Regions from separate parts of the Paenisporosarcina sp. NPDC076907 genome, predicted to be linked through region 1. Evidence: predicted binding sites of a transcription regulator. Region 1 holds the regulator's gene; each other region holds the start of a gene.

Region 1 (3,284 bases):
TCGTGATGCGGGAGATGTCCTAATGCATACAACGGATATTTTGTTGTCGCATGAACGCATTGAAGAAACAACGACTGAATTAGTCAGCGTGTTTAATCAGTCCACAACGTGCTTAATAGGCGGCGATCATTCCGTTACTGCATGTGCGGTTAGAGGTCTTAAGAAAGCCTACCCGGACGAGCGAATCGGCATCTTACAACTGGATACCCATTTGGACGTACGCGATCCAGCTGATTTGGGACCTGCAAACGGTACGCCCATTCGTCAACTAATTGACGGTGAAATTGTCCGCGGGGAAGATGTTGTCAACATTGGCCTGCACGGGTACTTCAATGCAGCTCCGTTGGTGGAGTATGCGAAGAAACACGGCATTCGTATGATTACTTTGCGAAAAGCACGTGAGCTAGGGGTGGCTCAGTGCGTCGAAGAACAGTTAAAGGAATTAGTAAAAAGAGTAGACCGCGTATATGTAACTGTCGATATGGATGTTTTGGATATTGCGGTTGCACCAGGTGTGCCCGCTTCCACACCAGGAGGCATGACAGCGGAGGAGTTGTTCCAAAGTTTAGTGAGAATCGGTCAACACGATGCGGTCAGACATATTGATTTTGTCTGTCTAGATCCATCACGCGACGTAGCGACAAGCGCAACGGTCAAAACAGGCGTGTATGCGTGGTTGGAATTTATCACGGGGAGAGTTTTATTAAAAAATTCCATATTATAAAAAGAAGTGCCATCCTTTCATGAAAAAGGATGGCATTTTTTTATGTACTTTCATTTAGTAACAGTAGCGCAGCGGAAACAGAGCCAATTAGGTTGGTTGGTTCTACAAGTTAACTAGGGCGTGAGACTCTATGAGCGATAAATTTTTCATAAACTCAAAAGATAGCAAATACCTGTTTCGCCAAGTCTACTCGTTATGAGATATCACTTCTTTCAAATAGGAGCGTAGCGAAAAAAGAGCCAATTAATTTCTAAACCCGAATGGGAGCCATTCCGCTAATTCGCTCCAGGCTCTTTTCTGCAAGCGATGCGTGCTACATAGTTTCTACAAGTTAAAGTGGTTGTGCGATGTATTTGAGCGATAAATGTCCTATCTGAGAGATAAATTCTAAACACTCCAATTTGAACGATATATTTTTCACAATCTATTAAGGTCACCTAAAAGCGTCTCACTAAACAAGTACGCTACATCTAATATAAAAATGAATTCTAAGCCCCCAAAAAACAATCGAAAGCATATGAATTGCACACTTCCTACCTCCCCTTATATAATAAAGTCAAAGTTAGTCAAAGTCAGGTGAGTCTGAGTAAATTGCGCTCACAAAATATCACAATTAACCTTGACTCGCACTCAGATTTAATTGATCGGGAGGTGATTGAATGCGGAATATATCGGATATTATTGAAGGGTATTTAAAGAAAGTTATCGAATTAGATGATAAAGGGCATGTTGAGATAAAGCGCAGTGAGATTGCTGAGCAATTTCAGTGTGTGCCTTCACAAATTAATTATGTAATTAATACGCGCTTCACCGCCGACCGTGGTTACCTTGTTGAAAGTAAGCGGGGTGGGGGTGGTTATATTCGGATAGTCCGGGTACGCGCTCATACGAAGGCCGATTTAATTGAAGCGATACTAGTGAGTTTGGAGCGTGGAGCTTCTCAAACGATGACTGAAGATATTATCTTTCGTTTAATCGATGAGAATGTCGTGACGAAGCGTGAAGCAAAAATGATGCTCGCGGCACTCGATCGCACAACCCTCAATACCCCATTGCCGCATCGAGACGAATTGCGTTCGCGCATATTGCAAGCGATGCTCATGACATTTAAGTATGAACAGTTAAAGTGAGGCGAGTGCGAGATGATTTGTGAGAATTGTAAACAGCGACCGGCAAAAGTTACCGTGACGCAAGTACAAAATGGAGACCAGGTGCAACGTCATTATTGTGAAGTTTGCGCAAAAAATTTTCATCCGTTTCATTTGGATTTTCAACAAGATCCACTTTCGCTACATCAGTTATTATCCAACTGGTTTGGTGTTCCAGAAACCAAACAAATGCAGCAAAAACCGCAACCGGAGTCAAAAACATGCAGTTCGTGTGGTTGGACATTCCGTCAGTTTCTAAACAAAGGGAAGTTCGGCTGTGCACATTGTTATGAAAGTTTTCATAAACAATTACCTGATGTTTTCAAGAAATTACACAACGGAAATGTTAAGCATGTGGGGAAAGCGCCAGGTACGTTTGGTCAGACTCTGCAATTAAAAAAACAAATAGAAGCCATTCGCACGTCCATGCGCACGGCGATTGAAATTGAGAATTTTGAAGAGGCGGCAAGACTGCGTGATGAAGCTCGCTTGTTAGAAGAACAGCTGCAAAGCGGAGGTGAAAACCGCGATGTCCATTGAACGTTTTCTAAATAATTCCGTGACAAGTTGGATGGCTGGTGAAGGACAGCATGCTGATATCGTGATGAGTACACGAATCAGGCTTGCAAGAAATTTAACAGGCTACAGATTTCCACTTTCTTTTACGGAAAATGAAGCGCTACAAGTAGATTCAGCGGTTTCCGCAGTATTACTTGACGCAGAAGCGGAACTTGAGTCGACCTTTTCGTATATAGATATAAAAGAGCTATCTGCGCTCAATCGGCAAGTTTTGGTTGAAAAGCATTTGATCAGTCCGAAACTGGCTCATTCGGAAGTAGCTGGGTCCGTTTTATTATCAGATGATGAAGCGGTCAGCGTGATGGTCAATGAAGAAGATCATATTCGCATACAATGTATTTTCCCGGGAATGCAGTTGAACGAAGCATGGCGTCAGGCAAACCATATCGATGACGTCCTTGAAAAAGAACTGCCTTATGCATTTGATGAACAGTTTGGCTATTTAACGAGTTGTCCAACGAATACGGGCACTGGCCTGCGGGCATCGGTGATGATGCATTTACCGGCACTTACGATGACGAAGCAAATGGATCGCATTGTGACAGCCATTACACGTCTCGGGATGGTCGTTCGCGGCATCTACGGGGAAGGCAGTGAAGCACTCGGCAATGTGTATCAAGTATCGAACCAAACGACTCTTGGGAAATCAGAAGAAGATATCTTAACTGATTTGCAAAGCATCACGGAACAAATTATTCGAAAAGAACGTGAAGCAAGAGCGGCTCTCTTACATACGAGACCGAATGTATTGGAAGATCGTCTGTACCGTTCACTTGGAGTTTTAACGTACGCCCGACTTTTATCAACAGAAGAAGCGGGACGCTGTCTATCAG
Region 2 (3,284 bases), on a different contig from region 1:
GCCGTCATTACCAATGCTTCAGCTTGCTCGCTATCATCCAACAAATACTGTGATCCAATATTTGAAGTCAGAATCACAACTGTATTAGCGAAGTTGACAAGTCGTCCCTGACTATCTGTTATACGGCCATCATCCAATAGCTGAAGCAAAATATTGGCAACATCCGGATGTGCTTTTTCAATTTCATCGAGCAAAACGACTGAATATGGATTACGTCTTACCATTTCCGTCAGTTGTCCGCCTTCTTCATAGCCGACGTATCCTGGAGGTGCCCCAACAAGACGTGACACACTATGTTTCTCCATATATTCCGACATATCAATACGAATAAAATGATCTTCAGAATCAAATAAATTAGCAGCTAAAGCCTTGGCAAGCTCTGTTTTTCCCACACCAGTCGGACCTAGGAATAAAAATGAACCAATAGGTTTTGCAGGATCTTTAATTCCAGCTCTGGCGCGCCAAACTGCTTCCGTTACAAATTGGACAGCCTGATCCTGTCCCACAACACGTTCCTGTAATGTTTCCTTCAGTCGAAGAAGCTTATCCCTTTCTCCTTCGACTAATTTCGTCACAGGAATTCCTGTCCAACGGGATACAATAGAAGCAATTTCTTCCGAAGTCACTTCTTCACGAAGCAAACGATTTTCCGAAGTCGATTCAAGCGCAGACTCTAGAGTTGCGATTTCTTTTTCCAGCATCGGGATTTTCCCATGACGAAGTTCAGCAGCTTTATTTAAGTCATAATTATTTTCTGCCAGTTCTAGATCTCTTCGGTAACTATCCAAAAGTTCACGTTTCTTTTGGATGTGCTGAAGCGATTCTTTTTCTGTAGACCATTGATTTCGCATGGACTCTGTGGACGTTTTTAACGTAACGAGTTCATCGCGTAACTTTGATAACCGCTGTTGACTAGCCTGATCTTTTTCCTTCATTAATGCTTGCTCTTCAATTTCCAATTGCATCATTCTTCGTGTCACTTCATCCAGTTCCTGCGGCATAGAGTCGATTTCTGTGCGAATCATTGCACATGCTTCATCCACTAAGTCTATTGCTTTATCGGGCAAAAAACGTTCAGTTAAATATCGGTCAGATAGTTGTGCAGCCGCTACAATGGCCCGGTCATGAATCCGTACAGCATGATGCAATTCAAAACGTTCTTTCAATCCACGTAAAATCGAAACTGTATCTTCAACTGATGGCTCCCTTACTAATACTTGTTGGAAACGTCGCTCCAGAGCAGGGTCTTTTTCAATGTACATCCGGTATTCATCAAGCGTCGTCGCTCCGATACAATGTAATTCACCACGTGCCAACATTGGTTTTAACATATTTCCTGCATCCATTGCACCTTCTGTTTTTCCAGCACCTACAATGGTGTGAATCTCATCAATGAAAAGGATAATACGTCCTTCACTATCTTTCACTTCTTTTAACACGGCTTTTAAACGTTCTTCAAACTCACCACGATATTTTGCACCGGCTATCAATGAACTCATATCTAATTCATAAATATCCCGTTCTTTCAATCCTTCAGGTACATCTTTGCGTACGATTCGTTGTGCCAATCCCTCGACAATAGCCGTTTTCCCAACACCCGGTTCACCGATTAGAACTGGATTGTTTTTTGTTTTTCTCGAGAGAATACGAATCACATGTCTAATTTCCTGATCACGTCCGATAACAGGATCCATTTTCCCTTTTCGAGCCTGTTCCACTAAGTTACGACCATACAGTTCCAGTGGTCTTTTCTGTTCTTGTTGCTGTTGCATATACACGTCACTCCTTTGTTTGACCTTTTTTGACTAATTGATTTTATTATAGGATGTCAGGAGGAATATTGTAAAGAAAAGTGCATGGGATGTGGAAGTGGGGATTTTTATTGGGGTTGAACGTAGTTTAAATGGGATAACTTGAGATTTATTTGGGGTTGAACTGTGTTTAAATGGTGTAACTAGAGCTTTATTTGGTGAACGATGTTTAATTGGGGCAGAACGGGGATTAATTGGGGTAACTTGAGATTTATTTGGAGTTGGACGTTGTTTATATGTGGGTACAAATAAAAAACCACTCACTATATCAGTGAGTGATTGAATAGGAATTGATTATCTGACACCGAGTGCCATTTTTGCGTAGCGGGACATATTGTCTTTTGACCAGCCTGGGGTCCACACAATATTGACATCGACTTCTTTTACTTCTGGTAATTCGTATAATGCAGTTTTTACTTGGTCAACAATCATTGGTCCCATTGGGCAACCAAGTGATGTTAAAGTCATTGTCACAACGGCAAATCCATCTTCCGATAAATCTACATCGTAGACAAGCCCAAGGTTGACAATATCAATACCAAGTTCCGGGTCAATAACATTTTCTAGTGCACCCATCATGCTGTCGCGCATATCTTGATCCATGTTCATCCCCCTCTCTAACTAACATATATGTTCATCATAACAAATGCAGCTTACTCAGACAAATAGTGTGCCATGAAATTGGTTGATTCTAGCATACCTTTTCTTGAAACAGCATGTCCTGCTGATTTATCCGTCATAAACTGGAAACGTTCAGGATCATGAACATATGATTCTTTCAGTGCGTTGAAAAAGTTAAATGTCGGTTCGTATGGGACCACATTATCTTGAACCCCATGCCAGAAGAATACTGGCCGTCCATTCAACGCACTTGGGTTTAACGTAAGATCAAATTTACTTAGCGTCTCAAACATTTGCTTACGTTCCACATCTGTCACTGGTAATTTGAATCCTTTTGCCTCATATTGTGCCATTTGAGCTTTCGCCAAATGCACGTATCCCGGAGAACCCATCATCACAGCAGCACTGTCAATCCAAGGATAGACATTCAGACATCCGAGTGTTTCAATACCACCCATTGACGTCCCGGCTAACCCAATTTTCGTGTGTTCCATTATTAACTTGCGTTCAATTAATTGTTCTCTTAACATAGCAACTTCATCTATAGTTGTTAAGATTATTTCCCAGAAGCGTAGAGACAATTGAATTTCATCGAGATTTTCTTGTCTTTCGCCATGCAAATGCGCATCCGGTAATAAGACTCGAAAGCCTTTCTCAGCCAATTGATAGGCATAATGTAAGTTATGTTCTTTTGCACTCGTGAAGCCATGAAGAAAAATCACGACTGGAACTTGTTGTTCCCGAATCGATTCTTTATATACATGTAATAGTGGAATTTGTCCCCACCGCTCATTTTCTACGTTCACTTTGCCACTTCCTTTTTATCTAATACTTGTTATCGTAGCAAAACAA
Region 3 (3,284 bases), on a different contig from region 1:
ATGTCCCTTTCACCCATATCAATTACCAACAAGACACCATTGTTTTTTTCGGCATCTCCTAACTGATATTCACGGAAGGCTTGGTTCGCAAAACTTTGAATGTCTGTCCCGTCCGTGGAATTAACCGTCAAAACGGCAATCTGAGCACCCGTTGCATCATCCAACCGCCTAGCCATTTCGTTGATTTCAGCTTTCTGATTTTCATTCAGTAACCCCGCAAAGTCTTGCGTATAAATGTCACCAACAGGTTTTGGAATTGTTGCCGCCTGAATCATTGGCGCAAACGTCAACAGAAAAAGAAGCGCCGTTCCTACGAAAAGCGCAGCTTTTTTCATCACTCGCCATCTCCTCCGAAATCGACTTTAGGTGCCTCTTCCGCGCCTGCTTCAGCTTTAAAGTATTCTTTTTCGTCAAAGCCGAAAATTCCTGCTATTAGCGCACCCGGGAAACGTTTCACTTTACGGTTGTAATCAGAAACTGCGTTGTTGTAATCCTGACGTGCCACAGACAAACGGTTTTCTGTACCAGCCAACTCATCCATCAACTGACGGAAGTTCGCATCGGATTTTAATTCAGGATAATTCTCCACAACAACCAGTAATCGGCTTAATGCACCCGATAACTCATCATTCGCTGCCGCCTGATCTTCTGGAGATCCTGCACCTGCCAAGCGAGCACGTGCTTCGGTCACACTGTCAATAACGTCCTTCTCCTGCTTGGCAAACCCTTTAACTGTTTCCACTAAATTTGGAATCAAGTCAATACGACGTTGCAGCTGATTTTCTACTTGCGCATAGGCTTGGTCCACATTCTCTTCACCGTTTACAAACCCGTTATAACTAGGAATTAACATAAGAGCCAAAACAACAATAATAATACCCACAATAATAATTGGGCCTAAACCTTTTTTCATCATCTTCACCTCTTGGATAGTATAGTCAATATCTACCTTCTTTAGAGATGATTAAAACATTTTAGTCTCTACTAGTAGTGATTCCTTCGTCAGCTGCGAATTTTCCTACGTCGGGTTCAATTTTTCCTACGTGGACTCGCTTTTTTCCTACGTCACCCTCAATTTTTCCTACGTGAACCCTTTTTTAATACAACAAAAAAACTACAGTGACTAAACCAGTCACTGTAGCTTTGTTTTTTATGCTTTTTTCAATTCACTGCGAGAAATAATGTGATCTACTAAACCATATTCTTTAGCACGTTCAGCTGTCATAAAGTTATCGCGATCTGTATCCTTTGCAATGACTTCAATCGGTTGACCTGTACGTTCCGCCAAGATACCGTTTAATTTTTCACGCAAGAATAAAATACGTTTTGCAGCGATTTCAATTTCAGTCGCTTGACCTTGTGCTCCACCAAGTGGTTGGTGAATCATAACTTCTGCATTTGGTAATGAATATCGTTTGCCTTTAGTTCCTGCCGCTAGTAAGAATGCGCCCATTGAAGCTGCCATCCCGATACAAATTGTTTGTACGTCAGGTTTGATGAATTGCATTGTGTCAAAAATCGCCATACCCGCAGTAATACTTCCGCCTGGGCTGTTGATATAAATTGAAATATCTTTTTCTGGATCTTCAGCTTCTAGGAAAAGTAATTGTGCAACAATGGAGTTTGCAACATTATCATCAATGCCGCTTCCAAGCATAATCACGCGGTCTTTTAATAAACGTGAGTAAATGTCATAAGCGCGCTCTCCGCGGCTTGTTTGTTCAATAACTGTAGGAATTAAATTCATTGAAATTGCCCCCTTCAAGCTTTTATAATTTTCGTACATCCCGAGTATCATCTGTTGTACTCGGTTGTTCCTTTATCATATACAAGTTGGTCAAGGAAGGTCAAATATTATGCATAAAAAAGTACAGTTGAATTGTTTTCCTTCTCTTTGTATAATAGGTAAGTCGCCTGCCCTCGTGGTGCAATGGATAACACGTAAGATTCCGGTTCTTGAGATGGGGGTTCGATTCCCTCCGAGGGCGTCAAAAATAAGCCGCACCATACGTTTTCTATACGTATGGTGCGGTTTTTTTATATTAACTCAGGCAATTGTTCACATTAAGATTGGAATTCTGCCTTATGAATGGTGTTCATGTGGCCACTAACCACCATTGTTACAACTTTTTATTTACTTTACTGAATAAGAATCTTCACCAAATCATGATCTGAAATTTAACCGTTTTAACATAATTGCGGTTAATCCAATTGCTTCGGATTCTGTCAGCAATCCATCCTCAGCCTTTTTCTCCCAATGATCGGATTCAATTATTCCCTATTCTTCACACGCCTTGACCAACAAAGCCTTGTAAGAGAAACTGGGATTTAAAAATTCCCACAAAAAAAACCTTCGACCGATGTCGGAGGCTTTGTAAATTATTCTTCTTTTTGAATCATGGCGATTAGTCCTTCAACCGCTTTTTCTTCATCTGATCCTTCAGCACTGATTGTAACTGATGATCCTTTGCTGATGGCCAAGCTCATAATGCCCATGATACTTTTTGCATTAACTTTTTTATCGTCTTTTTGCAAATATACATCTGCTTGGTAGCGATTTGCTTCTTGCACAAAAAGAGCAGCTTGTCTTGCCTGCAATCCAGATTTTAATTCCACTAGCACTTGATTTTCCGTCATTCGTTCTTGCCCCCTAAACATTGTGCGTTCATGTATTGTTTTTTATGTTAGCTGAAATGAGCCATTCTCACAACTATCTTTTCACTTTATCGAACGCTACTCCACCACGAAGTCCATCAGCGATTTCATCAAGCTTACGCAATCTGTGATTTATGCCTGATTTACTAATTGTCCCCGCAGAGACCATTTCGCCTAACTCTTTCAAAGTCACATCTGTATACTCTACGCGTAACCGGGCTACTTCCCGCAACTTTTCAGGCAATTGGTCAATTCCGATAACATTATCTATATAACGAATATTTTCCACTTGTCTTATAGATGCACCAATCGTTTTGTTAAGATTGGCTGTTTCACAATTAACGAGGCGATTTACGCTATTTCTCATATCACGGATGATGCGAACGTCTTCAAATTTCAACAATGCGTGGTGAGCACCTGTAATACTTAAGAAATCTGAGATTTTTTCAGCTTCCTTCAAATAGGTTACAAAGCCCTTTTTACGTTCAATCGTTTTGGCATTTAATCCAAAACCATTCATTAAATCGACAAGCGCATCACTATGGTCTTTATATAGAGAATACACTTCCAAATGGTAAGCAGATGTTTCAGGATTGTTTACTGATCCACCTGCTAGGAATGCCCCTCGC

The links. Region 1 encodes CtsR, which represses protease genes until heat stress. Its sites were predicted from a motif close to ATGGTCAATAAAGGTCAAACA; they were not measured.
Region 2: the regulator CtsR is predicted to act here: its motif matches at 1,789-1,809, upstream of ACQKEV_RS05130 (ATP-dependent Clp protease ATP-binding subunit).
Region 3: the regulator CtsR is predicted to act here: its motif matches at 1,834-1,854, upstream of clpP (ATP-dependent Clp endopeptidase proteolytic subunit ClpP).

The regions. Positions count from the first base shown of each region.
Region 1 is NZ_JBNNIX010000006.1:59,458-62,741, reverse strand. Features, by position in the region: gene ACQKEV_RS15810 (agmatinase family protein) at 1-724, shown strand, start outside; gene ACQKEV_RS15805 (CtsR family transcriptional regulator) at 1,384-1,854, shown strand; gene ACQKEV_RS15800 (UvrB/UvrC motif-containing protein) at 1,867-2,412, shown strand; gene ACQKEV_RS15795 (protein arginine kinase) at 2,402-3,284, shown strand, end outside.
Region 2 is NZ_JBNNIX010000001.1:1,073,950-1,077,233, reverse strand. Features, by position in the region: gene ACQKEV_RS05130 (ATP-dependent Clp protease ATP-binding subunit) at 1-1,772, opposite strand, end outside; gene ACQKEV_RS05125 (metal-sulfur cluster assembly factor) at 2,106-2,414, opposite strand; gene ACQKEV_RS05120 (prolyl oligopeptidase family serine peptidase) at 2,465-3,238, opposite strand.
Region 3 is NZ_JBNNIX010000003.1:122,713-125,996, forward strand. Features, by position in the region: gene ACQKEV_RS12155 (TPM domain-containing protein) at 1-335, opposite strand, end outside; gene ACQKEV_RS12160 (LemA family protein) at 335-913, opposite strand; gene clpP (ATP-dependent Clp endopeptidase proteolytic subunit ClpP) at 1,151-1,747, opposite strand; tRNA gene ACQKEV_RS12170 (tRNA-Arg) at 1,917-1,988, shown strand; gene ACQKEV_RS12175 (HPr family phosphocarrier protein) at 2,380-2,637, opposite strand; gene whiA (DNA-binding protein WhiA) at 2,711-3,284, opposite strand, start outside.